DNA from 3 places in the Massilibacterium senegalense genome. Region 3 is predicted to be linked to each of the others. Evidence: predicted binding sites of a transcription regulator. Region 3 holds the regulator's gene; each other region holds the start of a gene.
The links. The regulator LexA, encoded in region 3, represses DNA repair genes until DNA is damaged. The targets are predictions, from matches to a motif close to CGAACATATGTTCG.
Positions count from the first base shown of each region.

Region 1: BN1372_RS08240 (Y-family DNA polymerase) is a predicted target of LexA. The motif match lies at 8,388-8,401, and genes of this name have one in related genera.
Region 2: ruvA (Holliday junction branch migration protein RuvA) is a predicted target of LexA. The motif match lies at 7,070-7,083, and genes of this name have one in related genera.

Region 1 covers NZ_LN831786.1:968,334-978,742, reverse strand. The annotation lists gene BN1372_RS08285 (aromatic acid exporter family protein) at 1-28, shown strand, start outside; gene prli42 (stressosome-associated protein Prli42) at 45-119, opposite strand; gene mce (methylmalonyl-CoA epimerase) at 264-683, shown strand; gene BN1372_RS08275 (acyl-CoA carboxylase subunit beta) at 712-2,259, shown strand; gene BN1372_RS08270 (M20/M25/M40 family metallo-hydrolase) at 2,338-3,456, shown strand; gene BN1372_RS08265 (DUF2225 domain-containing protein) at 3,769-4,494, shown strand; gene rnz (ribonuclease Z) at 4,507-5,430, shown strand; gene BN1372_RS15215 (hypothetical protein) at 5,628-5,765, shown strand; gene BN1372_RS08255 (glycerophosphodiester phosphodiesterase) at 5,796-6,527, opposite strand; gene proC (pyrroline-5-carboxylate reductase) at 6,557-7,369, opposite strand; gene BN1372_RS08245 (SDR family NAD(P)-dependent oxidoreductase) at 7,540-8,331, shown strand; gene BN1372_RS08240 (Y-family DNA polymerase) at 8,449-9,699, shown strand; gene BN1372_RS08235 (hypothetical protein) at 9,843-10,136, shown strand; gene BN1372_RS08230 (thioredoxin family protein) at 10,280-10,409, opposite strand, start outside.
Region 2 covers NZ_LN831786.1:1,200,843-1,211,251, forward strand. The annotation lists gene spoVB (stage V sporulation protein B) at 1-1,477, shown strand, start outside; gene BN1372_RS09410 (DUF421 domain-containing protein) at 1,478-2,140, opposite strand; gene BN1372_RS09415 (TIGR04086 family membrane protein) at 2,265-2,636, shown strand; gene yajC (preprotein translocase subunit YajC) at 2,679-2,942, opposite strand; gene tgt (tRNA guanosine(34) transglycosylase Tgt) at 2,962-4,101, opposite strand; gene queA (tRNA preQ1(34) S-adenosylmethionine ribosyltransferase-isomerase QueA) at 4,103-5,143, opposite strand; gene BN1372_RS09435 (DUF2905 family protein) at 5,167-5,367, opposite strand; gene ruvB (Holliday junction branch migration DNA helicase RuvB) at 5,360-6,364, opposite strand; gene ruvA (Holliday junction branch migration protein RuvA) at 6,380-6,988, opposite strand; gene BN1372_RS09450 (YhcN/YlaJ family sporulation lipoprotein) at 7,205-7,795, opposite strand; gene nadE (NAD(+) synthase) at 7,865-8,611, opposite strand; gene BN1372_RS09460 (LysM peptidoglycan-binding domain-containing protein) at 8,731-9,591, opposite strand; gene nadA (quinolinate synthase NadA) at 9,665-10,409, opposite strand, start outside.
Region 3 covers NZ_LN831786.1:544,948-555,356, forward strand. The annotation lists gene BN1372_RS06135 (2OG-Fe dioxygenase family protein) at 1-442, shown strand, start outside; partial or broken gene BN1372_RS06140 (SDR family NAD(P)-dependent oxidoreductase) at 429-1,171, shown strand; gene BN1372_RS06145 (DMT family transporter) at 1,324-2,241, shown strand; gene BN1372_RS06150 (NAD(P)H-dependent flavin oxidoreductase) at 3,414-4,370, shown strand; partial or broken gene BN1372_RS15485 (IS110 family transposase) at 4,569-5,399, opposite strand; gene BN1372_RS06160 (class I adenylate-forming enzyme family protein) at 5,713-7,251, shown strand; gene BN1372_RS06165 (thermonuclease family protein) at 7,652-8,599, opposite strand; gene lexA (transcriptional repressor LexA) at 8,887-9,504, opposite strand; gene yneA (cell division suppressor protein YneA) at 9,661-9,942, shown strand; gene BN1372_RS06180 (YneB family resolvase-like protein) at 10,225-10,409, shown strand, end outside.

The sequences.
Region 1 (10,409 bases), 420 kb from region 3:
ATTCCAACAAAATAAAAAGAATAGGTGATGGTTCACCTACTCTTTTAAAAGAATGATATACCGACAAGAAGCGTTGAAACTAACATTGTCGCAATCATTAGATAGATCATGAAGCGCATTGTTTTTTTTGACACAATCGTCCACTCCTTTTGTAATTCTTACACCATTTTACAAACAATTAGCGAAATAGACAAGGGTATAAATTACGAGTATCTTTTAGAAAATTTAGAATACTCAATGAATGCAAGAAAGGATGAGGGGACATGGCAAAGCAACCTAAGAAAATCGATCACATCGGTATTGCCGTGCGGTCACTAGAAGAAAAATTACCATTTTATACCGAACACCTACATATGGAACTTCTCGGAATTGAAGCTGTTGAATCAGAAGGCGTAAAAGTTGCGTTTTTACAAATTGGGGAGTCTAAAATTGAACTTCTTGAACCATTACATGATGAAAGTCCAATTGCTAAATATATAGAGAAACGCGGAGAAGGAATTCATCACGTGGCCCTTGGTGTAGATGATATTGATGGGCGCATTGAAGAATTAAAAGCAAATGGTTTGCGCATGATCAATGAAACAGCAAAAGAAGGTGCAGGTGGAGCACGCATTGCATTTATCCATCCTGCATCTTCTGGAAAAGTACTTTATGAATTATGTGAGAAGAAAGAAGCAAAATAATAATTAATCAATAAGGGGGCAAACAAACATGGATATGTTCGATAAAATTTTTGAACTACAAGATCGTAAAAGTGAAGTCGCTCGCGGTGGTGGTGAAGCGAGAATTGAAAAACAACACGCAAAAGGTAAATTAACTGCTCGTGAGCGTATTGAATATTTACTAGATGAAGGAACATTCGTTGAATTAAATCCATTCATTGAACACCGTTGTACAGACTTTGGTTTAGACAAACAAAAAGGTCCAGGTGAAGGGGTAGTAACAGGGTACGGAAAAGTAAACGGTCGTGACGTTTATCTTTTCGCACAAGATTTCACTGTATTCGGTGGAGCTCTTGGAGAAATGCACGCATTAAAAATTGCAAAAGTAATGGACTTAGCTGCAAAAAATGGTGCGCCGTTTATCGGTCTTAATGACTCTGGTGGTGCTCGTATTCAAGAAGGGGTTGTATCATTAGATGGTTACGGCCACATTTTCTACCGTAACAGTATTTATTCTGGGGTAATTCCACAAATTTCTGTTATTATGGGACCTTGTGCAGGTGGGGCAGTATATTCTCCTGCGATTACAGACTTTATTTTCATGGTTGAAAAAACAAGTCAAATGTTTATTACAGGACCAAAAGTAATTGAAACAGTTACAAAAGAAAAAATTACTTCTGAAGACCTTGGTGGAGCGTGCGTACATAGTACAGTAAGTGGTAACGTACACTTTACCGGAAAAACAGAAAAAGAAACGTTAGATGAAGTAAGAAAATTACTTAGCTATCTTCCGCAAAATAACCGTGAAAAAGTTCCGGTTGTTCCTTACGAAGAGGAAGATGATTACCGTCCGGAATTAGCAGATATTGTGCCAATTGAGTCAACTCGTCCATATGACGTTCGTAAAGTAGTAGCAGAGGTAGTAGATAAAGATTCATTTATGGAAGTGCATAAAAGTTTTGCAAAAAATATCGTAGTTGGATTTGCGCGTATTAAAGGAGAAACTGTTGGTCTTGTATGTAACCAACCGAAATTTATGGCAGGTGGTTTAGATATCGATTCATCCGATAAATTATCTCGTTTCGTTCGTACGTGTGATTCTTTCAATATTCCTGTTATTACGTTTGAAGATGTAACTGGATTCTTCCCTGGTGTTAAACAAGAACACGGTGGAATTATCCGTCATGGTGCGAAAATCCTTTATGCATATTCAGAAGCTACTGTACCACGTATTACAGTTATTACACGTAAAGCATATGGTGGTGCTTACGTGGCATTAAACTCAAAAGCAATTGGTGCCGATTTAGTATTTGCTTGGCCAAATGCAGAAATCGCAGTAATGGGCGCACAAGGGGCAGCAAATATCGTATTTGCTCGCGAAATTAACAGCAGTGTTGACCCAGAAGCTACACGCGCAGAAAAAATTGCAGAATACAGTGAAAAATTTGCAAATCCTTACGTTGCAGCAGCTCGCGGTATGGTAGATGATGTTATCGACCCTCGTGAAACACGTATTAAATTAATCCAAGCATTGGAAATGTTACGTAACAAACAAGATACTCGTCCATACAAAAAACACGGTAACATTCCTTTATAATATCTCTTTTGAAGTTTGCCTCCTTATACGGTACAATAAAGTAGCCATTTTATTGTACGATTATAAGGAGGCTTTTTTATGGTAAACGAAGAACGATTAGTACAAGAGTTTTTAGAGTTAGTGCAAGTGGATTCTGAAACGAAACATGAGGAAAAAATCGCAAAGGTTTTAAAACAAAAATTCCAATCGCTTGGTCTAGAAGTGTATGAAGATCATTCTAAGAATCAAACAGGTCATGGCGCTGGAAATTTAATTTGTACATTAAAAGGGACAACAGAAGGAACTCCTATTTATTTTACATCTCATATGGATACTGTTACACCTGGAAATGGTGTCAAACCATTGATTCAAGATGGATATGTCGTAACCGATGGAACGACCATTTTAGGTGCGGATGATAAAGCTGGGCTTAGTGTCATGTTTGAAGCACTTCGTCTGTTACAAGAACAAAATATCGAACATGGAACGATTCAATTTGTTATTACAGTAGGAGAAGAATCAGGATTACAAGGTGCCAAGCATTTAGAAAGTGGTCGATTACTTGCGAAATACGGGTATGCATTAGATAGTGATGGAGAAGTAGGTGAAATTGTGGTTGCTGCTCCGACACAAGCAAAAATGAAAGTAGAAATTTTGGGTAAAACAGCACATGCTGGTGTAGAGCCTGAAAAAGGGGTATCTAGTATTACAGTAGCAACAAAAGCGATTGCTAAAATGCCACTTGGTAGGATTGATGAAGAAACAACTGCAAATATCGGTCGTTTTGCCGGTGGACGCGCAACGAATATCGTCTGTGATTACGTGGAAATTTTAGCAGAAGCTCGTTCTTTAACAGAAGAAAAAATGAGTAAACAAGTACAGTTAATGAAAGACATTTTTGAAGAAACAGCTACAAAACTGGGTGCACGAGCAAATGTTCATACAGAAGTGATGTACCCAGGATTTTCTTATAAAGACGGGGATGAAGTAGTAGAAATGGCAAAACGAGCAGCAGAAATGATTGGTCGTACACCTAAACTAGTTAAAAGTGGCGGTGGAAGTGATGCGAATGTCATTGCTGGATACGGGGTGCCTACTGTCAACTTAGCTATTGGTTATGAACAAATCCATACTGTTCATGAAAAAATGCCCATTAAAGAATTAGTTAAGGCAACCGAAATGGTTGTAGCAATTATGAAAGAAGCAGCAAAAGCATAAGCGAGCGGGATTAGGATATTCTTTTGATTAAAAAAGAGAACTAAAAGGAATAACGAAATCTTCTATCAGATGGGGTTTTTGCTTTTCCACATTCAACTGCTTTTTCACTTTATGAAATGGGGATCTTACTGCCTGTTGAGGAGAAATAAACGTAAAAATAATAAACTTATTTTTTATTAACAGGTGATAAGACCTACGTTAATCCAGATTTCTTTTTTAAAATTTGATTAAATGCCTTTCCTTTCGCTGTTTTTTATAAGACAATAGTAGGATGTAAGGTAGGAGTTTTAGTGAACAAGAAAGGTGACATTTATGAATGAACCATTAAAGCCTTTGTATGACAAGCGAGTTACGTGTTTGCATTGTCACCATAAATTTACGTCGAAAAAAGTACGAACGAAATTTGCCCGCCCCATTAAAACAGATACAGATTTTTGTTCGTATTATGAAGAGGATGATTGTAATCCTGTTCTTTATTTTATTAATGTTTGTCCTGAATGTGGTTTTTCTTTTTCTGATCATACCCCATCTTATTTTCCGCCGGGAGCTTATGAACGAATCGAAAAAGAGATAGTTAGTAAGTGGATAAAGCATAGTTTTAGTGATAAGCGCACGAAACAAATGGCGATTGAAACGTATAAATTAGCTATTTTATCTGCTTCTTTAAAAGGAGAAAAGCATATTGTACTTGCAGGCTTGTGTATGCGATTAGCTTGGCTATATCGTCAACTTGAACAAGTGGATTTAGAAGAACGCTTTTTACGATTAGCACTTCAAGAATATGAACAAGCATATACATATGGAGACTATGCGACATCGGAAGTGCCTGAAATTAGTGTCATTTATTTAATTGGGGAAATATATCGTCGTCTGGGAAATTACCACGACGCTATACAATATTTTTCACAAGCAGCTAATCATTCTATGAAATCAATGTATCCAAAATACGTTCAAATGGCAAGAGAACAATGGCGTGTAACGAGAGAACAATATGCGCAAATGGGGAACGAGCAAGCGGGAACCGATATGGTAAAGTAAGGAGGTAACAAGATGCAACTTACATTCCTCGGTACAGGTGCGGGGATGCCAGCAAAAGAACGAAATGTGGCAAGCATCGCTTTATCTTGGTTAAACAAAGAAGGAGAAATCTGGTTGTTCGATTGCGGCGAAGCAACACAACATCAACTATTACATACATCGTTAAAGCCAAGAAAAATTGCTAGAATTTTTATTACCCATCTTCACGGGGACCATATTTTTGGTTTGTTAGGTCTTTTATCTAGTCGCTCTTTTTTAGATGGTACGACTCCTCTTTTTATTTATGGTCCAGCGGGCATACGTACGTTTATTGAAACGGGTCTTCACGTTAGTCAAACTCATTTGCGGTATTCTCTTCATATTGAAGAAATACAAGATGGGTGGGAGTTACATACGAATCAAGCAGTTGTCTCGGCAAAACAATTGAAACATGGTATTCCCTCTTTTGGATTCCGTATTTGTGAGTATGAACAACCAGGAATTTTACTAGTAGAAAAATTGAGAGCGTTACACGTAACACCAGGACCTATTTATCAACAGCTAAAAGAAGGTGTGGATGTTCTGTTAGAAGACGGACGCTTTTTAGTTGCATCGGAATTTGTAGGACCGAAGAAAAAAGGTCGTATTGTTACGATTTTAGGTGATACTAGACCAACGCAAGCATCAGTTGCATTGGCAGAAGGGGCAGATGTATTAATTCATGAGGCAACTTTTTCGGAAAAAGAAGCCGAACATGCTGTTCGTTTTTTTCACTCTACTACAAAAGAAGCTGCTCAAATTGCAAAGGACTCCAATGCAAGAGAGCTCATCTTAACGCATATTAGTGCAAGGTTCCAAGGAGAGGCACTTGTTTCCTTTATAGAAGAAGCAAAGCAGTGCTTTCCAGCTGTTACTATTGCATCCGATTTTTTGACGTATTCTATCGCGAGAAAATAAAATATGGTGTTTGCATGTAAAGAAATCTTCTATTAAGGGTCCTTCTTTTATTGATAGAAGCTTTCTTTTTTTCGTAAAAAAACAAAAAGGATTGAATATTATTCTCAGTCATGCTATAATCATAAATGAAAACAATACTCAATATCGTTACTAAAAACGTTTATATACTTATATCACGGAAAAACGAGGTGTGAATCATGGTTATGGCATTTATTGCTTTAACAGTTGTTACGTATCTTGGGGTTATGTTTAATATCTTGTATCGTGTGCGTGATCCATTTACTGTTCGTCTTGTTCGTAAATTTTCTTCTCACCAAAAACCACATATATCATAAAAAAAAAGCGATCAATCTGACCGCTTTTTTTTACTTATATTCGTTTCGAATGGTGCGTGCGATATCTGGAACATCTGTGACGATAGCATCTAAATTCCACTGAAAAGCTTTGCGCAGTTGTTGTTTTCGATTAACAGTATACGAGCGTATCGTCAAACCGTGTTGTTGGAAGGATCGAACACTTTTTTCGTCTAATGTCCGAAAGGCAGGATGGATACTTATCCCCCCAAACTGTGCAACATAATTCCATGGTTCCATTAATCGCGCATTGTAAAGAGGAGCTACTTCTACAAATGGATCTAATTTTTTTAAACGTACTAAACTATTATGATTAAAAGAAGAGAATACGGTTCGTTCTTCCATATGATAAGCTTTTATTAAATGAAGTACCGATTGTTCTAGTTGTGGATAATCTATAATGGCATTTTTTAATTCAATATTTAAAAGTAAAGGTTTGGTGTGAAGCCATTGAAGTACTTCTTCTAATGTAGGGATCGTTTCTTTTGCAAATGATTGATGAAACCACGATCCAGCGTTTAAGGCTTTTAATTGTTGTAAAGAATGGTTACATACGTATCCTTTTCCATTCGTTGTTCTTCCTAACGTCTCATCGTGAATTACAATGGGTATTCCGTCTTTTGTTAGTTGTACATCTAATTCAATACCATCTGCTTTATACGTTAATGCTTGTTTAAAAGCAGCCATTGTATTTTCGGGACATACTTTACTGGCACCTCGATGTGCGATAATGAGTGTTTTCACCGTTTGCCCCCCCCTTTTATGGTTAATACTTACTTTCCTAATTCTATCGATCGTTTTGTTGCATTTTTGACGCATTGTTGAATAGCTTCTTTCACATGATATTCATCGAGTGTACGGATACCTGCTTCCGTTGTCCCATTTGGACTCGTCACTTCTTTACGAAGTAATGGTGCTGGTTTTTGGGTTTCTTTTAACATCGACGCACTACCTAAAATGGTTTGTACAGCAAAATCGTGTGCTAAATTTTCAGGCAATCCTAATTGAATAGCTGCGACTTCCATTGCTTCTACTACGTAGTAAAAATAAGCAGGACCGCTTCCTGATAATCCTGTAATGACATGTAGTTGGTCTTCTTCTACTTCTTCAACAATCCCAATTGTTTGTAATAATGTTTTTGCTGTTTGAACGTGTGTGTCGGATGCATACATCCCTCTCGCAATCCCAGTTGCAGAAAGCCCTAACGTTGCGGATGTATTTGGCATAGAGCGGATAACAGCCACTTGTTTTTGACAAGCTTGTTCAATTTGTGCACAAGAAATGCCGGCAGCAACAGAAATAATCAGCGCATCGTTATGCAAAAATTGTTGCAACGGTAAAAGTGCCTTATGTACATCTTTTGGCTTCATAGCTAAAAATATAATGGTAGCAGATTGTAAATCTTGTAGGTTTTGTGATGTCTGAATATGATAAATTTCCTCTAAATATGTTAATCTATCCTTGTTACTACGGTTTATTGCTAAAATGTTAGTAGATGGGATTAGTTCACTTTTTACGATGCCGCTAATAATTGCCTCTGCCATCGCCCCTGCACCGTAAAAAGCTATCTTCTTATTATGTATCATAGTATCATCCTTTCTGATTATGACGACGCGTACTTGAAGTCATTATGCAACTGAAAAGGGGATGTGTCAAGGCGGTTGTTCTGCGATAGAAATATCGCTAAAAGCTACCTTCCATGCTAAAATGAAAGAAATAAAAAACGATGAATAAGAAAGAATGTGAGTAGAAAATAATGACGAGTTTACGAGATAAAACGATTGTAATTACAGGAGCTTCTAGTGGAATTGGAAAAGAAATAGCGGGACAATGTGTTGAACAACATGCGAATGTTATCTTATTGGCAAGAAGAGCAGATGTATTAGTAGAAATAAAAAAAGAATTAGACCAAAAAGGAACAGGAAGTGTTTCTATTTATCCAGTAGATGTGGCAAATCAACAACAAGTGGCATCTGTTTTTCAACGAATAGGAGAAACGTATCCAACGATAGACGTATTAATGAATAATGCCGGTTTTGGTATTTTTGAAACATTCATGGATATAACGGATGAGGAAATGAAGCGGATGTTTCAAGTAAATGTTTTTGGCGTTTTTTATTGTACCCAAGAAGCGCTGAAAATAATGAAAAAGCAACAGAAGGGGCATATTATTACAACTGCTTCTATTGCAGGAAAAATGGCAACCGCTAAGTCGAGTATATATGCAGCAACTAAACATGCTGTGATTGGGATGATGAACGCACTACGGTTGGAATTATCTACGACCGATATTGACGTGACATTGTTGAACCCAGGACCAATTCGCACAAACTTTTTCGAATTAGCTGATCGCAGTGGAACATACGAAAAAGCAGTAGAACGATATATGTTAGATCCAGTATTTGTTGCAAAAAAAGTAATCGAAGCAATTCATCAGCCAAAACGTGAAATCAATTTACCATGGTGGATGGGAATTGGAGCAAAAGCATACCAGCTCGCACCATCCATAACAGAAAAAATTGGTGGAGATTCTTTTAAAATGAAATGAGAAAGTGACCAATCCAGTACGGATTTGGTTGCTTTTTTATTTTTTTCCTCTTGATTCGAACATTCGTTCCCTGATATGATATTTATAGAACATTTGTTCTTGATGGAGGTAGAAAAGATGGACATACGTACATTACCGAGAAAAACTGTATTTTGTATTGATATGAAAGGTTTTTTTGCTAGTTGTTCTGCAGTGAAATATGGATATGATCCAGAAAAAGTATGTTTAGCGGTTGTATCGGATCAATCGCGACAAGGCAGTGTCGTGTTAGCTTCTAGTCCAATGATGAAAAAACGATTTTCCATCAAAACAGGAAATCGATTATTCGAGATTCCTAATCATCCAGATATTATTATTGTAAATGCTGATATGAGGGAATATTTGCAGATGTCGGTAAAACTATCTCAATTATTTTATCGATACGTTCCAAAAGAATGTATTTATCCATATAGTATTGATGAAAGTTTTTTAATCATGGACGGAACGAAACGTCTATGGGGGGAAGCGAAAGAGGCGGCTTATCGGATACAAGATGATATTAAACGTACATACGGTTTGCCGTCTTCTGTTGGTATTGGAGACAATATGTTGCTTGCTAAATTAAGTTTAGATTTAGAAGCGAAGCAAGTGGGGATTGCGCATTGGAAATATGAAGATGTACCAGAAAAACTATGGCCGGTAAAACCACTTCATAAAATGTGGGGAATTGGAAAAAGAATAGAAAGGCGCTTGCATCGATTAGGAATTATGACAGTTGGTCAGTTGGCACACGCTCCGGTTGCAACGTTAAAAAAAGAATTTGGAATGATTGGAGAGCAACTTTATTATCATGCACATGGGATTGATATAACCAATATTGGAGAACAGTCTGAGGTCGCAAGGAAAGGATATGAAAAGGGACAAATTTTATTGCGTGATTATCATCATCGCAAAGAAGTTTTATGTGTGTTATTAGAGATGGCAGAAGAAATTGCAAGAAGAGCTAGGGAAGATCACCAAGTTGCCCAAACTGTCATGTTGACCATTGGATATAGCAATTATTATTCTTTTCAACATGCTAAAACGTTAGAGGAACCAACAAATATTACAATGGACATTTACGAAACGTGTAAAGCTATTTTTATGAAGTATGATAATCCAAATCAAGCGGTTCGACAAATTCACATCTCTCTCTCCCATTTGGCAAATGATGATACAATGCAGTTGAATTTGTTTCACCCTAATAAAGAAAAAGAACGAAAACTTGGGTATGCAATGGATGAAATTCGAAAAAAGTATGGTACCACTTCGTTGCTTCGTGCTGTTTCTTATACGAAAGGAAGTACGATTCATGAACGAAGTAAGTTAATTGGAGGACATCAGGCATAAAAGTGTAAAAATAGTATGACACATTTAATGAATAGAATGCATATTTTTTTCAAAAAGTTAATAAATCTGTCACACTTTATTTACAAATCCATGCTATATTAAAGATGAAGCTGTTCATTAATCATTCTATGAGGTGAATAAAAATGATCCAAAGTAGTGTTGTAGAAGTAAAACCATTGGAAATTGATAAGTTGAAAGACGGTTTTGAAGTGTTATACGAAAAATGTATGTCTAACGAAGTAGTGCAAAAAGGCGAAGATGTGACAGAAATGGAAAAAGAGTGTTGTGAAGAAATGGTTCGAGTATTAAAAACAGGTGGTCATTCTTTTCAATCTGCTTTAACGATTGCACGTTACCGACTTGGTGACAAATATAAAACAGTAGACGAAGTAGTAAATTGTATTCAGAAAGATTGTAAAGAAATTTTTACAGTATAAGTAAATGAGGAACCGTCTTATTTGATAAATATATGTAGCATAAAATCTAAACAAAAAGAAGTATACAAAAAATCCCTTGTTGTAATGCAAAACAAGGGATTTTTAATGTTCTAACTACTTAATAAGCATTCGTTGCCTTTTGATTAGAATTGAGATAAGAATTCACGTACTTCTTCTGGTGTTTTAGCATTTGCACTATGTAAATGGCCGATTTTTTCACCGTTTTTAAATACAAGTAAACTAGGTATTCCCATTACATCATACTTCATCGCA
Region 2 (10,409 bases), 660 kb from region 3:
TAATCGAATTATTCTCGCTAGAACAATTGGCGAAGAAGGTGTTGGGCTTTATATGATGGCAGTCCCCACCTTTATTTTAGCTGTTACCATTACACAGCTTGGCCTTCCGGTTGCTGTTAGTAAACTCATTGCGGAACAAAAAGCAGCGGGCAACCGTCAAGCAATGAAACGCATTTTGCTCGTTTCGTTATGTATTTCGTTATTGATTAGTCTAACACTTTGGGGCGCGCTTGTGTTACTCTCCCCTATTTTATCAAAAAATTTATTAACTGACCCACGAACTTTCTATCCACTACTAGCAATTGGCCCTATTTTACCAGTTATCGCTGCCTCTTCTATTTTACGCGCTTACTTCCAAGGACTTCAACAAATGAAACCTTCTGCTTTTTCGCAAGTGATTGAACAAGTTTTCCGTATTGCGTCCATCATAATCTTCACACCTTTTTTCTTACAATATGGCATTGAATTTGCTGCACTCGGTGCTGTCATTGCATTATTTGTTGGAGAGTTTGCTTCTTTTATTTACATTCTTTTATTATTTCGTAAAAAAGTTTCCTTTTCAATGGCTCCTTACACAAAAAAAAGATTTAGTTACCATAAAAAAGTAACAAAATCGTTATTAGCCGTTGCACTACCTACAACAGGAAGCCGTTTTATTGGATCGATTTCGTATTTTTTAGAACCAATTGTCGTCGCGCAAAGTTTAGCAATCGCTGGTGTTGCTACGGCCGTAGCAACAAGGCAATACGGGGAATTAACAGGATATGCCCTACCATTAGTCTCTTTACCTACCTTTATTTCGTATGCATTATCCGTGGCATTAGTTCCAGCTATTAGTGAAGCATATATTCTAAACAATCATCAAATGATTATTCGCAGGTTACATCAAACATTGCGATTATCTTTTTTAACAGGCGGGTTAGCAGTTGTTATTTTATACACGTTTAGTGAACCAATGACACGATTAATGTACGATGCACCACAAGTCGCAAAATACGTCCAATTGATGGCACCTTTTTGCCTATTTTTGTACATTCAAGGACCATTACAAGCCGTTTTGCAAGCAATGAATGCAGCTAAATTAGCAATGTTTAACAGTTTTTTTGGTGCACTCATTAAAACAATCCTTCTATTTTTATTAGCGTCAACACCTTCCTTAGGTATTTTAGGTGTTGCGTTTGCAATAGCGGTTGGGATGACCATTGTTACTATTTTTCATTTTATTTCGATTACAAAATTAATCGGCTATGTCGTACCAGCAAAAGAGTATATTGTCATGACCGTTTTGATTGTAGTTACACATTTTTTAAGTAAATACGTATATACACACTTTCTACATTCTTATACCCTTTTTTTTAAAACCATGTTCGCCATTCTCATCTCCATCGGTATTTATTTTTGTTTAGCTATTATCTTTCGGCTCATTGATTGGAAACAATTGAAAAAATTCATCCGCTTATTCGGATTGTTTCGATAGTTAAGAATCGTACGTATCAATAAAAAAACGATTTTTATCGTCCACGCTACAATACGAAATATCTTTTATTTTTCGATACCCCATTTTACGTAATTGTTGATATAACCAAAATGGGGTTTTTTGAATTAATTTTAAATGATCATGTTGAATTTCTCCATCTAAAATAATCGGTAGTGCGAGTTGGGCATTTCGCTTTTCTGGCGCCCGTTTTTCTGTATTTGGTTTCTTTTTAAACACAGACAGCTTCCCGCTTGACTCCAAAATAGCAAACTCTACATCTTTCACGTTATAGATATCTTTTTCCCTAAGTTGCATTAATAAATCATCAAAATTATACCGCTGCTTTCGCATCACTACTTCATCAATTTCCCCTTTATGAATAATAACGGACGGCTTCCCATCTAATAATTTTCTCGCCCGTTCGCTTTTAAGAGAAAGGTAAGAGAGAATGATTTGAACTAAAGCAAGTAATCCAATCACTGCTACCGTCTGGATGAGCGGAGACTTCGGATTTTCAATAGAAATAGCAGCTAGTTCCGCAATCATCATTGTAATGACGACATCAAAAACACTTAGTTGTCCTATTTCTCGTTTTCCCATTAAACGAAACACAAATAAAATAAAAAAATACATAAAAATAGTTCGAAGTAACATCACACTCATCGTTTCCCCTCCCTTTTTGTTTAGTGTGCACAAAAAGTAAAAAGTCATAACTTCTATTCCAACATTAACGACATATACATATATTAATTGTTTTACGAAAAGTAATTTTTAGGGGGGAATATCGATGACACATCGTTATACGAAAGCAGTTTTAACTGGGTTACTTTGGAGTGTAATCGGTATTATTTTTTTCGCAATCGTAGCTACTTTATTATTAAAATGGACACCTTTAACAGAAAAGAAATTGCAATTATATTACATGATATTGCCGTATCTCGTGTTATTCATTGGTGGCTGGATTAGCGGAAGAAAAGCGGGGGAAAAAGGGTTCCTTTTTGGATTTTTAACTGGGTTTTTGTATGTTTTTCTCGTATCCATCGTTCAATTTTTAGGATTTGATTATCGATTGGAAGGAAATCAATTGTTAGCATTTTTGTTTTTGGTTATTTCCTCCACTGCTGGTGGTGTATTAGGGGTAAATATGAAAAGAGAGTAAAATAAAGCCGCATCCACTATCATTGTTGGATACGGCATTTTTTTATTCACTTACTACTTCACGAACCGAACTACGGTCAAAAGTGATTTTTGAACCGTCTGTTGTTTTAATCACAATCGTTTTGTCATCGATCGCATCAATGATTCCATGACAACCACCGATTGTAATAATTTTGTCACCTCTGTTTAAGTCACTTTGCATTTGTTGCACTTGTTTTTGTCTTTTTTGTTGTGGACGAATAAGTAAAAAGTAAAACAAGACAACAAACACTAAAAGCGGACCAAATGTCGCTAAAATACTTTCCATTTTGTTTCCTCCTTCACACTTAAAAGTTTTTTGCATTTTCTTTATTGAACCCATAACGTTCAAAAAACTCTGCTTTAAAGTCTAGAAGACGATCTTCTTTAATCGCTTCTCGGACTTGCTTCATTAAGTTTATCAAAAAATAAACATTATGGTAAGATGTTAAACGAAATCCAAATGTTTCATTACATTTCACTAAATGGCGAATGTAAGCACGAGAATATGTTTTACATACGTGGCAATCACAGTTTTCATCAATTGGACGAAAATCACGGGCGTATTTCGCATTTCGAACGACGAGACGTCCTGTCGAAGTCATACATGTTCCGTTTCGCCCAATTCGTGTTGGCAAGACACAGTCAAACATGTCTACCCCATTCATCACGCCATCAATGAGTGAATCCGGAGACCCAACGCCCATTAAGTAACGTGGTTTATTCGTTGGGAGAAGTGGTGTCGTAAAAGAAAGTACTTGGTTCATCACATCTTTTGGTTCCCCGACCGATAGTCCCCCAATCGCGTACCCAGGAAAATCAAGACTTACTAAATCTTTTGCACTTTGTTTTCGTAAATCTTCAAATTCTCCTCCTTGCACAATACCAAACAACCCTTGTTTATCCGTGCGGTCATGTGCAGCTAAACATCGTTCGGCCCAACGGCTCGTCCGCTCCACTGATTGTTTCATATACTCGTGTGTAGCGGGATATGGTGGACATTCGTCGAATGCCATCATAATATCAGAACCTAATGCGTGTTGAATTTGCATTGATTTTTCGGGTGATAAAAATAATTTTTCCCCGTTTAAATGATTACGAAAATGAACCCCTTCTTCGGTAATATTTCGTAAATCACTTAAACTAAAAACTTGGAAACCTCCAGAATCCGTTAAAATTCCTTGGTCCCAATTCATAAAGGAATGAAGACCACCAGCTTCTTCTACAATATCCTCTCCAGGACGCAGCCATAAATGATACGTATTACTTAAAATAATACCAGCACCCATTTCTTTTAATTCTTCTGGGCTTAACGTCTTTACGGTTGCAAGTGTACCGACTGGCATAAACATCGGTGTGTCAAACGTACCATGTGGCGTATGAATACGACCAAGCCTTGCTCCGGTATGTTTTTCTGTTTTGATTAATTCATATGTAATGGCTGACATATTATTCCTCACCTTCTAAAATTAACATCGCATCTCCAAAACTAAAGAAACGATAACGTTCTTTGACTGCTTCTTCATACGCATGCAAGACGTTTTCTCTTCCTGCTAACGCACTAATTAACATAATAAGCGTTGATTTTGGTAAGTGGAAATTCGTAATCATTCCATCAATTGCTTGAAACGAATATCCTGGATAAATAAAAATAGTTGTCCAACCGCTTTCTTCCATAAAAGTTCCGTTATGTTTGGACGCAATCGTTTCTAATGTCCGCGTAGACGTAGTACCTACTGCAATAATTCGTCCACCACGTTTTTTTACTTCATTTAGCTTATCCGCTGCTTCTTTAGACATTTGATAATATTCACTATGCATCGCATGGTCTTCAATCTTTTCTGCACTTACAGGTCGAAACGTACCTAATCCAACGTGAAGCGTAATAAATACTTCTTCAATGCCTCGTTCTTTTGCTTCTTTTAACAATTCTTCGGTAAAATGAAGACCAGCAGTTGGAGCAGCTGCAGACCCTTTTTCTTTCGCATATACCGTTTGATAACGGTCTTTATCATCTAATTGTTCTTTAATGTAGGGCGGAAGGGGCATTTCTCCTAATCGGTCGAGTAGTTCGTAAAAAATACCATCATAAGCAAACATAAAGTCTCTTCTTCCATCTTCCCCAACATACGTGCAAGTCGCTTCTAACAAGCCATCTCCAAATGTAAGCACGGTTCCTTCTTTCACTCGTTTGGCAGGCTTACATAATGTTTCCCATCGATCATTTCCTTGTTCTTTTAATAACAATACTTCTACTTTTGCACCCGTTTCCTTTTTTACCCCAAATAACCGGGCTGGAATGACACGTGTATCGTTGAAAACAAGGCAATCCCCTTTTTTTAAGTACGATAAAATATGTTTAAACGTATCATGTGTGAGCTTTCCTGTTTTTTTGTCTAATACTAATAAACGAGAAGCAGTCCGATCTTGTAGCGGTGTTTGTGCAATTAATTCTTCTGGTAAATCATAATCAAATAACTCGATATCCAAAAAAGTCACCTTCTTGCAAAAAATTAACGAAATCGTCCTAAAATCATAAAAATTAACGATAAAACGATACTAATGATAATACTCGTTACAATCGGAAAATAAAAGGTCGTATTTCCTTTTTTAATTAAAATATCTCCCGGAAGTTTCCCGATAAACTGAATAAATATTCCGACGACAATCATAATAATTCCAATGGTTATAAAAAGCTTTCCGAATTCACCCATTTTTTGGTTCCTCCATTTGAAAATGGTCATACGCTAATTTCGTAGCAATTCTTCCACGTGGCGTACGTTTAATAAACCCAATCTGTAATAAATATGGCTCATATACATCTTCAATTGTATGAGATTCTTCGCCAATTGTTGCAGCAATTGTATCAAGTCCCACTGGCCCACCGTGAAATTTTTCAAGTAAACTCTTTAATAATTTATGGTCAATATAATCTAGTCCTAAACGGTCTACTTGCAAAAGTTCCAATGAATAGTCTGCCACTTCTTTCGTAATATTTCCATCAAAACGCACTTGTGCAAAATCTCGTACCCGTCGTAGTAGACGGTTTGCAATTCGCGGTGTGCCTCTAGAACGGCGGGCAATTTCATATGCTGCTTCTTTTTCTATTTCCACTTCAAAAATATGAGCAGTTCGTTCTACGATTTGTGCTAATTCTTCCGGTGTATAATATTCCAAATGTAAAATGACACCAAATCGGTCCCGAAGTGGCGCGGTAAGAAGCCCAACACGTGTCGTTGCTCCTACTAACGTAAATGGTGGTAAATCTAGTCGAAGCGAGCGCGCTTGCTCACCAGAACCAATGACAATATCTAAACAAAAGTCTTCCATCGCTGGATATAATACTTCTTCAATAGACCGGTGTAGTCGATGGATTTCATCAATAAACAATACATCTCCTGGTTGTAAGGAAGATAAAATCGCTGCTAAATCACCTGGTCGTTCAATCGCAGGTCCACTCGTTGTTCGTAACTCCCCGCCCATTTCATTGGCAATAATCGAAGCGAGTGTCGTTTTCCCCAGTCCAGGTGGTCCGTAAAGTAACACATGGTCCAACGCCTCGCTTCGCATTTTCGCCGCTTCAATAAAAATCGTTAAATTTTCTTTTACTTTCTTTTGCCCAATATATTGTTTTAAAAACTGCGGTCGTAATTCTAGCTCATACTCTTCCTCATTAGAAAAAGACTCCCCAGAAATGATGCGATCCTCCACTATTCTCCCCCTCTCTTATTTCAACATTAATTGTAGTGCTCGTTTTAAATACATATCTGTTGTGCCCGTTTCTTGTTCGAGCGTTGGTGTAATTTTTTTAATTTCTCTTTCGCTATACCCTAATGCTTTCAATGCTTCTATTGCTTCTTTTAACGCACTATTTTCTTCCGTTTGAACTGGCACCATTATTTCGGTTGTCGCAGCACGGAATAAATCAGGTGCTAAATCATCCAGTTTTCCTTTTAAGTCTAAAATAATTTGGCGTGCTGTTTTTTTTCCTACGCCAGGAAACTTCACTAAAAATTGTTCGTTTTCCTCTTCAATCGCCTGCACAATATGTTCCGGGTGACCAGACGCTAAAATAGCAAGCGCTCCTTTCGGTCCAATGCCTGATACTTGAATCAATTTTTGAAATAACATCTTTTCTTCTCTCGTTTCAAAACCGTACAGGGTAAATTGATCTTCTCTTACGTAATGATATGTATAAATAATCATTTCTTCATGCATATATTTTTGAAATTGGTAATTGTTCGGACAACGAACTTGGTACCCGATCTGCTGATTGTCCAGTACAATATATTCAGGTGTAATATAAACTAATGTTCCTTTTATATAATCAAACAATGTGAATGTCACGTCCTTTACGATAGTTAACCCATCTTTATTGTACCATAAGGGATGGAGCAAAAAGTTTTTGCACAAAAACGAATGTACGTTCTTTTTTCATTGTATCGTAAATTTCATCATTTGCCTATCATCTATTTATAAACTTCTTCCACGATATCATACTTCTACTTCTTTTCATTACAATGAAAAAGAGTAGAGAATCTCTCTACCCTTTTAACGATTATTTTCAAATGGACGTGCTGCTGCGTTCCCTAAATCATTCACGATGGCACGTATATCACTCGTCACTTCATCCATGGCACTACCGCGACGAAGTCTTGTATCCACATCACGAATTCGTCCGTTTAATTTGGAATCGGAAACGACTCTGATTTCATCTTTATTCGTCATCGTTTGGCAAATATTTCGTGCTTCTTTTTCTACATTATTCACATCGTTTCTTGTTGTATCAATTCCAACAAGTGCTGTATCCTCATATAGGATTACCGATGCATTTTTTACTCCATTAATTTGTTCGATTCTTTTTGCTACTTGCTCTGCTAAACGGCCGTCGTAGTCTTTGTAATACCCAATGTTTGTTGTGTCATTTCGACGCATTAACCGGTCGTCACGAACGTCACGAACAGTACGATCATTCGTATTAGGCCCAAAACTAGTGTTTTTATTGTCCGTTACGTCGTTATTTCGGTTTAACGCGTTATCATTGTTGTTTCGGTTTAGCGCATTGTCGTTATTATTCGTACAAGCTGCTAGACCACTTAAAAGCATCACAGATGATAAAGTAGCTATCATTGTTTTTTTCATTGTAAAACCCCCCTTCAATGCTTAATGTGGCATAAAAGAGGAGTTCTTAATCCATGAAGAAATTGGATACTATTTCGAAAATTTTGGTGGTGTTGCTGCAAGATTTCGTTTATGCTCGGAACGTTGATGTAATCGTTCGATAATTTGGCGATCTTGTTCTGGAATTTCTTTTCCTTCTAGAAAATCATCAATTTTATCGTAGGTCGTTCCCATCTCATTTTCATCTGTTTGTCCTTCCCAAAGACCTGCACTTGGAGGTTTTACGATAATATCTTCTGGGACACCTAATGTGATTGCAAGTTCCCGTACTTGACGTTTTGTATAATGAACGAGTGGTAAAAGATCACATCCACCATCGCCAAACTTTGTAAAATATCCTGTGTACCATTCCGCCGCATTATCCGTTCCAACAACTAAATATCGATAGTTGTTTGCAACTGTATAAATCGTACTCATTCGCAACCGAGCACGCAAATTGGCATCCCCTAGTTGACGAGTATCTTCTTTCCAATCACCTAGCGTGTTAATTCCCTTTTCCACCCGAGAAAAAACAGCATCATGTGCTTCTGTTAGATCAATCGTCATATTTTTAATGCCGCATCCTTCTACTACTTTTAACGCATCGTTAGCATCTCCAGCATGACTTTTACACGGTAAAATCACACTTAACGAATCATTAGGAAATGCTCGCTTGATTAAATACGCAATAACTGCTGAGTCAATACCACCACTTAATCCAACAATTAATCCTTTCATTCCTGCTTGATGTACTTGTTCTTGTAACCATGTTACTAACTTGTCAACATGCGCCTCCATACGTCTACTCCTTTTTATCGAATCGTTTTCTTTAGTTTAACACAATTTGCATAAATATTAGAGGCTTTCCCTTTTTGGCGTTTCCAACAAAAAAAAGACGATTCCTTTTGAAATCGTCGCTACACTTCTTCTTCCTCTTCCTCTGCTTCTCGGTAAGGACCTGGTTGCGGAGAAGCTGGATATGGTTGTTGTACCGATTGCACCGGATATCCGTATGGTTGTGGCATCGGTGGATATGGATACATAACAGGCGGATAACCCATTGGATTTGGACCACCACATCCGCACGGTGATGGCATTGGGGTTGCACCGCCGCATCCACACGGAGAAGGCATCGGATATCCTACGAATGGATGATGTGCGGGAACCATAGGTGGAAAACATTCCGGATGTGGTGGATGATAAGGCATCATCATAGGTGCAGCAGGTACTGGTTGCTGAACTGGTTTCATTGCTTCTAAAGTCGGAAGCTGCGGCATAGGTGGTACTTCTTCTGCCATTGGTAATTCTTCTTCTACGCACATTTCTTTTTCTGTATGCCATATTTCTTCCATAGACGGTAAACTTGGTAATTCTGGCGGTGTGAACGGAGCAACAGGTGCTGGTGCTGGCGCAACTGGTGGCACCTGACATTCTTTTGGCGGCATCATAAGATGTGGTTGGTAGTACACATAGGGCTGCATTTGGTATAAATTCATCGACAAATACGGATGATGCATCGTTGGTGGCATTGGTTGTTTTGGCAATTCCGGAAATTCTAGTTTGATTTCTTCCATCACCTTTTCTTTTTTCACTTCTTTGACAACTTCTTCTTTTTTCACTGGCACTTTTACCGTTGGAACTTTCACCTTCATTCCAGGCAATAACATTTCCATGTTTGGAATATGCGTGTTTAAACTCTTTAATTGTTCCACATCGATTCCGTATTTTTTTGCAATTTTATAAAACGTATCACCTTTTTGGACGATATGAATTTTCAATCTTTTCCCCTCCTAGATGGGCAGGTAGTTTTATCATTTACACGATATGCGAGCAAAGGGGAAAAGATGACTATTAAGCAAATTGTAACATTCGACCAAGTGCTAATTTTGCTAGTTTTTTCGTTGGTTCTTCCACTTTAATTTGTTGAATCACGTTTCCTTCTTCCAACAATTCAAGAATCCATACTAAGTGTGGTAAATCAATCCGATTCATCGTTAAACAAGGACACATATACGGATTTAACGAAATAATCTTTTTATCTGGATGTTGTTTAATAAGACGCTGTACTAAGTTCATCTCTGTTCCAATCGCCCATTCACTTCCTGCTGGGCTATTTTCAATCGTTTGGATAATGTAATTCGTTGAACCTGCATCGTCTGCTAATTGGACGACTTCGTGTGTACATTCTGGATGCACGATAATCTTCATATTTTTATATTCATTCCGAACAAACTCAATGTTTTTTGTTGTGAATTTTTCATGAACGGAACAATGGCCTTTCCACAAAATAACCTTAATGTTTTCTACATTGTCCCCGTCAAACACTAATGTTTCTTCGATTGGATCCCAAATCGCCATTTCATCAAGTGCAACACCTAAATCATATGCTGTATTTCGTCCTAAATGTTGATCAGGCAAAAATAATAACCGTTTTTTTTGTTCAAAAGCCCACTTCACCATCGTTTTCGCGTTACTAGACGTCACAGTTGCCCCGCCATGTTTTCCAACAAACGCTTTAATTGCGGCTGTTGAATTAACATACGTTAACGGAATAATCGTATCGCCAAACGTTCGTTGTAATTTTCCCCAGGCACGT
Region 3 (10,409 bases):
CTTCAATAAAATTTCAAATGTTTTTTTGAACAACTCCTTAATTAAAAAAATTATTAAATTTGACAGTGATTTTGCCTTTCAAACAAATATACTTGATCAAAACAAAGATTTAATTATTGGTTTACACCAAGTACGTTATCATGTTAAAAGAAATAGGCCATCTTTTAGTTCGCCAATTTGGTTACATAAAGATGATGAGCCAATTGTATTTTTACATCTTATGAACTTAACTAATTCAGCAATTGGTGGAGATAATTTAATTGCTAATAATCCTAAAGAAATAAATAGGGTTATAAGCTTGAAAAATCCTCTTGAAACCTTAGTATTTAGTCAAAAAGTATTCCATGCTGTTACACCAGTTGGAACACAAAGTATAACAGGTGCTTTTCGTGATATACTGTTAGTCACTTTTTCTTATAAGGAAAAAAATGATGCACAATAAAACAATTTTGATCTCAGGGGCAAATAGCGGAATTGGGTATGCTTGTGTGAAATATTTTTTAGCAAACAACTTTTTTGTAACTGGACTAGATATTCATTCTTCTAACCTACAAGAATATGCAATAAATCATCCTAACTTTAAGTTTGTAGAAATTGATTTAAATGAAAGTGACTCCATTCAGCATCTATTTAGTCACTTAGATGAACATAATTTTTATCCTGATATACTTAAATGCTGCTGGTATTAGAGAAATAACACCTGTATTAGAATGATCAAATCATCTATTTAAAAAAGTTATGACTGTTAATTTGATAGCTCCATTTATTCTATCAAAAGAAATAGCACTACGTTGGTCCAAATTCAAAAAATCAGGATGTATAATAAATATAGCTTCCGTATCAGGACTTTTAGCAGAACCAGAAAGAGCCGCATATGTAGCCTCTAAACACGCCTTGATTGGTTTAACAAAACAGATGGCAATGGAGCTGGGACATTTTAATATTCGAGTTAATTGTATTTCGCCAGGTGTTATTAGGACGCTGCTTACAGAAAAATATTTTCAAAACGAAAAAATTTTATCTCTTATTAAAAAAACAAGTGGTAGACAAGTGCGGAAATCCACAAGATATCGTTTCTTGTGTTGAATATTTAATTGCTGATAAAGCTAGTTTTATTACAGGATCAAACTTTGTTATAGATGGTGGATGGACTGCTGGGAAACAAATGTAGAAGTGTGTTTTTTGGTTTATAAAATGAAAAGCACCTCTCTCTTTATTAAAAAGGGTGGTGCTTTTTTATTTTTTTAGAAAAAATACTCGATAAACAATTTTGATACATTCATTGTGGAGGGGATTAAAATACTACAAAATAATACTACATCTTTGTTCAAACCAAAATCTTTATCTATTCTAAAAATGGTTTTATCAATGTCTATTTTTGGTTCAATTGGTTTCTTCTCAGTCAAAACTAATTTACCATCTTTAGAATTAGTTTTTGTACGTTGTATTTGTGCAACTATATTTTTAAGTTTTGTTTGGTATATAACGGGACAGCACAAAATTGAAAAGTGGAATCGAAAAGAAATATTTCAAATCTTATTATGTGGTTTTTTTCTTGTCTTTAACTGGGTTTTTTTATTTAAAGCCTTTGAAGTGACATCTATTACCATTGCGATTTCTGTTTATCATCTTGCTCCTATTATCGTACTTATTATTGGAAGCATTGTTTTTAAAGAAAAATTAAATCTTATTTCCGTCCTTTCTATTATTGGTTGTTTTTTCGGTATTCTGTTAATATCAGGTGTAAGCGGGATAAGTTCTTTTGAAAATTTAATGTCTCCTGGGATGATATGGGGACTTCTTGCAGCACTTTTTTACGCTTTTACCACTTTATTAGGAAAAGGCATTCAAAATATGAGTGCTTATGCCATGACCTTTTTACAAACATCTTTCGGTATATTCCTTTTGTTTCCTTTTGTAGATTTTGAAGCATTTCATGGTCTTACCACTGTTAATTGGACATATATTTTAGCAACAGGGCTTATTCATACGGGATTAGTATATTATCTGTTTTTTGATAGTTTACGTAATTTACCAACAAATTTAATTTCTATTTTGGTATTTTTGGATCCAGCAGTGGCCATTTTATTAGATATATTATTTATAGGATTTCGTCCAAATATTTTGCAAACATTCGGTATTATCCTTATTTTTAGCGGAATGGCTTTAACCTTTTGGAAACCGAAGTCTAAAAAAATAAAATTGGCAGATTATGACATGTCCAAAGATAGTCAAACTTAATACTTACACTTTTCCATTTGTATTATTCATTTCTTATCTATTATTAGATTATGACCCTGTACGGAGACTACTTTTGTACGGGGTCAGCTTATGTAAGATAAGAAGTTTAGGAAACTGAAAGATAATAAGCTTCTATTAATGAAAATACTGCCTCAAATTAAAAATAGAAAAATATTACCTTCTTAATCAAGCTCCCATTTTATTTCGTTGATTCAAAAATATACTTCAAAGGACTTCCGCTTTTTTACGTTTAAATCCCTTAATCAAATTCCCTAATAAATTATGATTGAAAATGGTGCTTATAAATTGTTTTTTTGTTTTGTGTGCCAAAATTTTTTTGAAAATCAGGCTTTAATTTTTAAATGAATAACGATAAAACATAAAATTATCATTCTGGGTTTCCATTTGTAAGCATACATTTAAAGAGGAATAATTCAGTTTATAAATATGCGCTGTTACATCGCGACGATATGGAAGTAATGGTACATAATTGAAGAAACAATTTGTTTTCACTCATGTTTAATGGGAATAATCTGAATGGATGGACTATTTTTATTGAATATTATTTTTGCATGTACCATAAAAATAATGAAATTAGTAAATTCGGTCTAAATTGATGTGATATTAGTGAAATATTTTTATAAATATTGATATTTTATCTATTATTAGATTGGAATCATACTAAAGAAATCTTCTGCCATTGGGTGCTTTTACACTTTTCTCATGTAGCAGTTCAGTCCTATCTTTATTGAGGGAAGGATAAAAGTCAAAGAATAAAAAAATATAAGTATCATAAAATGCTTTAGATATGAAATAGGTGTGCATGGAGTCATTTGGTATCAGGCTACCGTATTTAAATCTTTGCCTAATGTGTTTGTCAACGTACAAAATTCAGATTGTTATATAAATGCAATTTATTGTTTCGAAGCTAACTGTTGCTAATTGCGTATTAACATAGTAGGGATTGAAATGAATGTAAACCATATTCGATGGGAATGTCATCTTCAGAATTGTTGCAAAACGTTACACAAAGGATAAAAATATCAAACAAAAGATGGGAATTTAGTTTCTATTTTAGGCTGTATGACAGCAGTAATGGAAAAGGTTAATTAGTTGTGCATCATAAATAATTTTCCGATTAGTTGAAAGTGATTTCAATAAGGGGGATAGAGATGACACTTTTAATGGAAATTAAAAAAAAACTCCGCTTACCAGTCATCGGTTCGCCGATGTTTATTATTAGTAATCCAAAGCTTTTGATTGAGCAATGTAAAGCGGGAATTATCGGTTCTATGCCGGCTTTAAATGCGAGACCATCCTCACAATTAGATGAGTGGCTTGCGGAGATTACGGAAGAATTAGCAAATTACAATTTGAAAAATCCAAATAAACCAGCAGCACCATTTGCAATTAATCAAATTGTTCATCGCTCCAATAGGAGATTAGAAGAGGACATGGAAATTTGTAAAAAATATAAAGTACCTATTATTATCACTTCACTCGGTGCAAGAGAAGAGGTCTATCAGGAAACAAAAAGTTATGGTGGGCTCGTCTTACATGATGTTATTAATACTAACTTTGCAAAAAAAGCGATTGAAAAAGGCGCAGATGGTCTAATTGCAGTGGCAGTAGGTGCAGGTGGGCATGCAGGTCCGAAAAGTCCCTTTGCACTTATTCAAGAAATTCGCGAATGGTTTGATGGACCGCTTGCTCTTGCAGGCTCCATTGCTACAGGGGATAGTATTTTAGCAGCAGAAGTGATAGGAGCCGACTTTGCTTATATTGGGTCACCATTTATCGCAACACACGAAGCAAGAGCTGTCGATAAATATAAACAAGCTATCATTGAAGGAACATCGGATGATATTGTCTGCAGCAATTATTTTACTGGTGTTCACGGAAACTATTTAGCACCATCTATCCGTGCGGCAGGAATGAATCCAGATAAATTACCACCAAGTGACCCGTCAAAGATGAATTTCGGGGGAGACGCTGAAAAAAAAGCTTGGAAAGATATTTGGGGGTGTGGACAAGGAATTGGTGCAATTAAAAAAGTACAATCTACGAGAGAATACGTTGCTCAATTAGAAGAACAATACAAAAAAGCCAGAGAAAGATTGTTAAATTAAGAGTGAAAATAATAAGACTTGCGGTAATATGTTAAGGAGAAAATAGTTGAATTGTGATTATCAAGGTACAATTTATTTTTTAAAAAAGTAAAACTAAATTAAATTTAGTAAATATTTATAACATACTAGATAAAGAAAAGGGTTTGGAAGCTATTTATGCTTCACATATTTTGCTCCTTTTAGTCGTGTAAATTTGGTTTTTTTCGTGTGATAATCACTCAATTCAGGAATCTGCCTTCTTACCGAGTTGGCATCTTCAACTAAGTAATAACGCAGATACTGATATCCATTACGCAATAATAAGGTATCATAGGATGTAAAGCGACCAGATTGGTGTTTAAGCCAATAAAGATTTGAATACTTGGCAATCTTTGTTTCATCATCAAAACGTTCCATTTGACCGATTTCAGCGATAATACCGGCTGTAAATATGTAAATACTGGACCAATACCAGGTACCATTTGTAGTGTCTGTGGCACGTCTTTCATGATTCACTCAATCGACTTTATCCAATTCTTTGATTTGCTTTTCAAATGTGCGAATTAACGTGATAGAAGTGCCTAGTATTGCAACCATAGAATCTTCCGCAACCTTGTCTAATCCCTAAGAAGAACGAGCTGCTTTTTGACTGGATTTAGTAACTTGCTTGGTATCCAGGAATCTATTTTTACCCTTTTCCCGTAAATAATCCGCCAAGTCCTCCAAAGATATTTGAGACAGTTATTCTAGGTTATAATTTTCTAAAAAAAGGTCCATCATTCTTTTGCCAAATACAGATGATGTAATAGCCTCTACAAAGGTATTACATTTATAGCTTAAATATTGAAGAAACCGTTGTTTTTCCTAAGTGATTTGCCGAATGATTTGGTAACGAGCGTGTGTTAAATGTTGCAGAGCAACGTACTGCTCTTCTTTCACAACAGATATTGGTAAACGTCCAAATCGCATATAATCAGCAATGACAAAAGCATCTATTTCACCCGTTTTATTCATATCGCTGTATCTTTTTTTAAAGTTAGCTATTTGCCTCACACCCTGGTATATTCAAGGCCAATACGTCATTTACTAACAGATTTTTCTTGCATCGAAAGCCGTCCTAGAGCTACTAACATCAGGTTTCGAACATTAAGGTGTACAGCCTGCGTGTATGAAGGGCGAAACGTACATTGAGAAACAGTCTTTTTATGAGGTTAAGACCTGTAAGAGGGGAAAGAATTTTCTCAAATGATTCCTAAGACCATTCTCTAGGAACATCCAAGAGATTTGACATAAATGAAGGTCAATCAGTAAGCAAACAATGGGCTGAAAACGAATCTTAAATTAGTATACGAGGGGGGAGAAAATGGAACATCTTTTATTTAGTAATCCAATAAAATTAAATGCAACACGTTATGGGGATAGAGAAGCAATTTCCTTTAACGGTCTTCGATTTACTTACCGTGATTTTAACGAAAGAATTAATCAATTAGCTCATGCATTACAAAGTATCGGTGTGCAAAAAGGAGATAAAGTGGCTTTCATGTTAATGAATTGCCATCAATTATTGGAAGTAATTTTTGCTTGTGGGAAAATTGGGTCTGTTTATGTACCTATAAATTCAAGGTTTGTTGGTCCGGAAATTCAGCATGTTTTAGATGATTCTGAAGCTACTTTGTTAATAGTAGATTATCGATTTATCCATGAAGTAACTTCTTTTATTGGAAAATATAAAACGACAAAACATTTCATTGCGATAGGAACGACGGAACATGCTCACTTTTTAGAATACGAAACGTGGATTTCTACATTTAAAAAGGAAGAACCTATATCAGCATCACCTCTCAGTGAATCAGATACTCTTTCTATTATGTATACTAGTGGAACTACAGGTTATCCAAAAGGTGCAGTTCGTTCTCACCGTAGTTTATATTTAGTTGCTTTATTATTTAGCATCGAATTTCATATAGGAAGGCTTGGAAAAGGCTTAGTAGCAGGTCCATTGTACGGTGCAGCAGCTTTAAGTATATCCATTCCTAATTTATATGTAGGAAACCCTATTCATATATTGGAAACATTTCATCCGGTTAAGGTGTTAGAAGCTATTGAGCATGAAAAAACTACAACTACATTTTTAGCACCACCCATGTTAGAGGCGATATTTTCGTTACCCGAAAATATCTTACACCAATTTGATGTATCTGCCTTAAAATCTTTAATTTCAGTTGGAGCACCTTTACACACGAGCACAAAGAAAAAGGTGTTTCAGTATTTTAAAGAAATTGAATTAAATGAGTTTTATGGGGCTACTGAGTTAGGGGGGGTAGCAAATTTATTTCCTGAAATGCAAAGAGAGAAAGATCGATCTGTTGGAGTCCCCATGCTAGGTATGGAAATTGAATTACTTAACCGGGATGGAAAACAGGTGAAAGTTGGAGAAACAGGGGCGTTTTTTGTGAAAGGAGTTACTTTATGCGATGAATACTATCGAAGACCAGAAGCAAATAAAGAATCCTTTAGAGGTGAATGGCTAAGTTTAGGGGATATGGGGGTTCAAGATGAAGATGGATTTTACTATATCGTCGATCGAAAACAAGATATGATTTTATCCGGAGCTATTAATGTTTATCCGGCCGAGATTGAAGGTGTCTTACATGAACATCCTAAAGTGGAAGACGTGGCGATTATCGGTATTCCAGATGAAAAGTGGGGAGAAGTTCCATTAGCTGTTATTGTAATACGCAAAGATGAGAATGTTACGAGAGAAGAAATTATTAAATTTTGTCAGGGAAGATTAGCGAAATATAAAATTCCTAAATATATTGATTTTGTTAATGAACTCCCACGAAATTTACAAGGGAAATTGTTAAAATATCAAATTCGAAAAAAATATGTAAAAGAATGAAATGAACCTAGCTGGATTCCACCTAGCTAGGTTCAACCATTTTATTAAACAACTGACGCTACGCATTCCCCTTCCAAATCTCTAATTTGTTGGCCAGGTTCACTAAATATGTTTATCATTACTTGCTTGCTGTCTGAACGATTTTTTCGAGATACTTCTAACATCTTCTGCCTCCAAAAAATAAAATCCAACAGGAAAAATGGTTTATTTTTGAGTTGTTAGGTGTGGTTTTTTCGATGTGCCTTGTACCATTCGAAATTTGGACATACATAAAAGAAGTACCATCACGTATGTCCATTTTAATTTTCCATAAACTTGCTATCAGATAAAGTGCCACAGAGAGAAGCGGGTTACCCATAAATGAGGGAGAGAGAAAACACTGCGCTTATACAAGATTTTTTTATCTTAATGATTTACGATAACCAGCAGCTTGCGCTTCGTCTTCTGAACAAAATATTTCTTCAGCATTGGTTTTATCGTAAAACTGTTGTCCTGGCATATGATAAATTTTTTCTCCCCTGCTATTGATGTTACCTTTAATATCACAAGAACCAGATGGAGTTGGAGTAGTACTCGTACTAGTGTTGTTTTGATTAGAATTGTTCGTTATAGAACTAGATTGATAGTCTTCTATGCTCCATATTCCTAGCTTTTCAGTTTTAGCTTGTTGTTCTAACGCTTTAAATTCATCTAAGTATTTCGTATTTGGTGGATAGACCGCCACTCTAGCTAGTCCTTTTTCTATTAATGTTTTATTGTACATGCTACCATCTTGTAAATAAACGTAAGCAAGTAAACGTCCATAACGATCACGTTCTTCAATTCCTAATTCAAGTCCGATAGATGCGCCAGAAAGTGTGTCTTTTGTTAGTTGGCTTGCTTCTGGTCCAAACGGTTGTACTGGTTTGTTTGGATGCACGGTTTCGGGTGTATCTACTAAAATCATCCGAACTTTTTCTTCTTTCTCATTATCTAAACGAATCTTAATTGTGTCACCATCGGTAACACGAATAACAGTAGCCGGGATAAGAGAAACGCCTTCAACAGCTGGAATATTTGCTTGTGGTTCTTCATTGACCACTGTTTCTTCCGGATTTTCTTGTTGTTTTTGCTTATTTTCTTTTGTATCAGTTGACTCTTCGTTTTTAATAATATTTTCATTTGGTTTAGTCGATTCAGCAGTAGAAGTGGAAGAACATCCAGCAACGACAAATAATAATATGAAACTAGCAATAATCCCTATGTACTTACGATTAAAAATAAATGATTGTTTGTATAAAAATAAAATGAAAATAAATGAAAGAACCAATAATGGTAGTATTTTTACCGTATAAAGCAAAAAATCCATCTTGCTACATTCCTTTCTATTTTATAGTGGGTTTTACTGCCTGAATCCAGCTCCGAGTGCTAGGGGGGCTCAAGCAATAAGTTGTATAGTTCTATGAGGGAAAATCGTCTCATTCCACCATCCATCTTATACTTGTCAGTCTTAAACGAGTGCTCTCCGCTTTTTTGATAAAAGATAGGTAAGTGCATCTACCTATAAGAAGAGGAAAGGAAAAACACCAACAAATGGAATGATTATTTATATTGAATTATAGATGGAAAAACAGTCGAACGAAACGTTCGACTGTTTTATTGTAAGGAACGAAATACGCCAATTACTTTTCCTAAAATCGTTACTTTTGTTAAAATAATTGGTTCCATTGTAGAGTTTTCTGGTTGAAGACGGAAAACGTGATTTTCTTTAAAGAACCGTTTTACCGTTGCTTCATTTTCATCTGTCATCGCAACGACAATATCTCCGTTTTCTGCAGTAGGTTGTTTACGGACAATAACGTAATCTCCATCTAAAATTCCTGCTTCTATCATACTTTCGCCTTGAACAATTAACATAAATACATCGTCGCTGTGAATAAACCGTTGTGGGAGTGGCATAAATTCTTCTACATTTTCAATCGCAGTAATTGGTTGTCCTGCTGTTACCTTTCCAATCACGGGTACATTCACTGTTTCTTCTTTTGGTATATCAACATCCGTTTCATCTAGAACTTCAATTGCTCTTGGTTTCGTAGGGTCACGTCTGATTAATCCTTTTTGTTCTAGTCGAGATAAGTGACCATGAACGGTTGAGCTAGAGGCTAAACCGACCGCTTCAGCAATTTCACGTACAGAAGGTGGATACCCTTTTTCTTTTACTTCTCTTTTTATGAAAGTTAAAATATCGGATTGACGCTGGGATAATTTTTTCAAGAAAGACACCTCTCTTTTCTAGTACTTTTTACTAATTATTATTATAGCATTATGAAAAATAAAAGACAAACGTAGGTTCGATTTTTAATGTTGACAAGAATATATGTTCGTATATAATTATGTGTGAATAAGAACAAATATTCGGGAGTGAACATAATGGCAAATCAACTTTCTTTTAAAACAATCATTCATATTTTATTATTTAGTTTTATTTTTATCGGTATTATCTCATTTTCTATTGTGGTAGAAGCGAAAGTAAATAATCAAGCAAACCATAAAATTATAATAGTAGAGTCAGGGGATAGTTTATGGTCGATTTATCAAAGAGAAAAAATAAGCATGAGCCAAGAGGAGTTTATTGATTGGGTAATGGAAAAAAATAATTTACAACAATCAACGATTTATCCAGGACAGGAGATTATCGTTCCTGGTTCCTAAATGATACGAAACGATTTCATTTTTGAAAGAATAGCAATCGAAAAAACTACAAAAAAAAGCACCTAAAATATTGTATCGTAAAGCTTGATTAAATGAGAATGCTATTTTTCCACTATACGTTTCTTCTATTTGTTGTTTTATTCAAGGCTATGTGATTCTTTCTTCCCAATATGGAAGGAAAGTAAGATAATATAATTATGTTATAACAATAAATTTAAATGGAAGAGTAAGGAAAAAAATCATTTATATAAGGATTGATTAATAGAAATGGAGATGTAAGATGTGCGGGTTGTAATATATTGCCGTGTAAGTACAGAAAAGGAAGAACAGGTGACTTCATTAGAACGTCAAGAAAAAGAATTGACTACATTAGCGAAAGGCCAAGGCTGGTCCATCGTAGCTGTCGTGAAAGAACAAGTTAGTGGATATGAGGTAGATCGTGATGGAATGATGGATCTTTTGGAAAT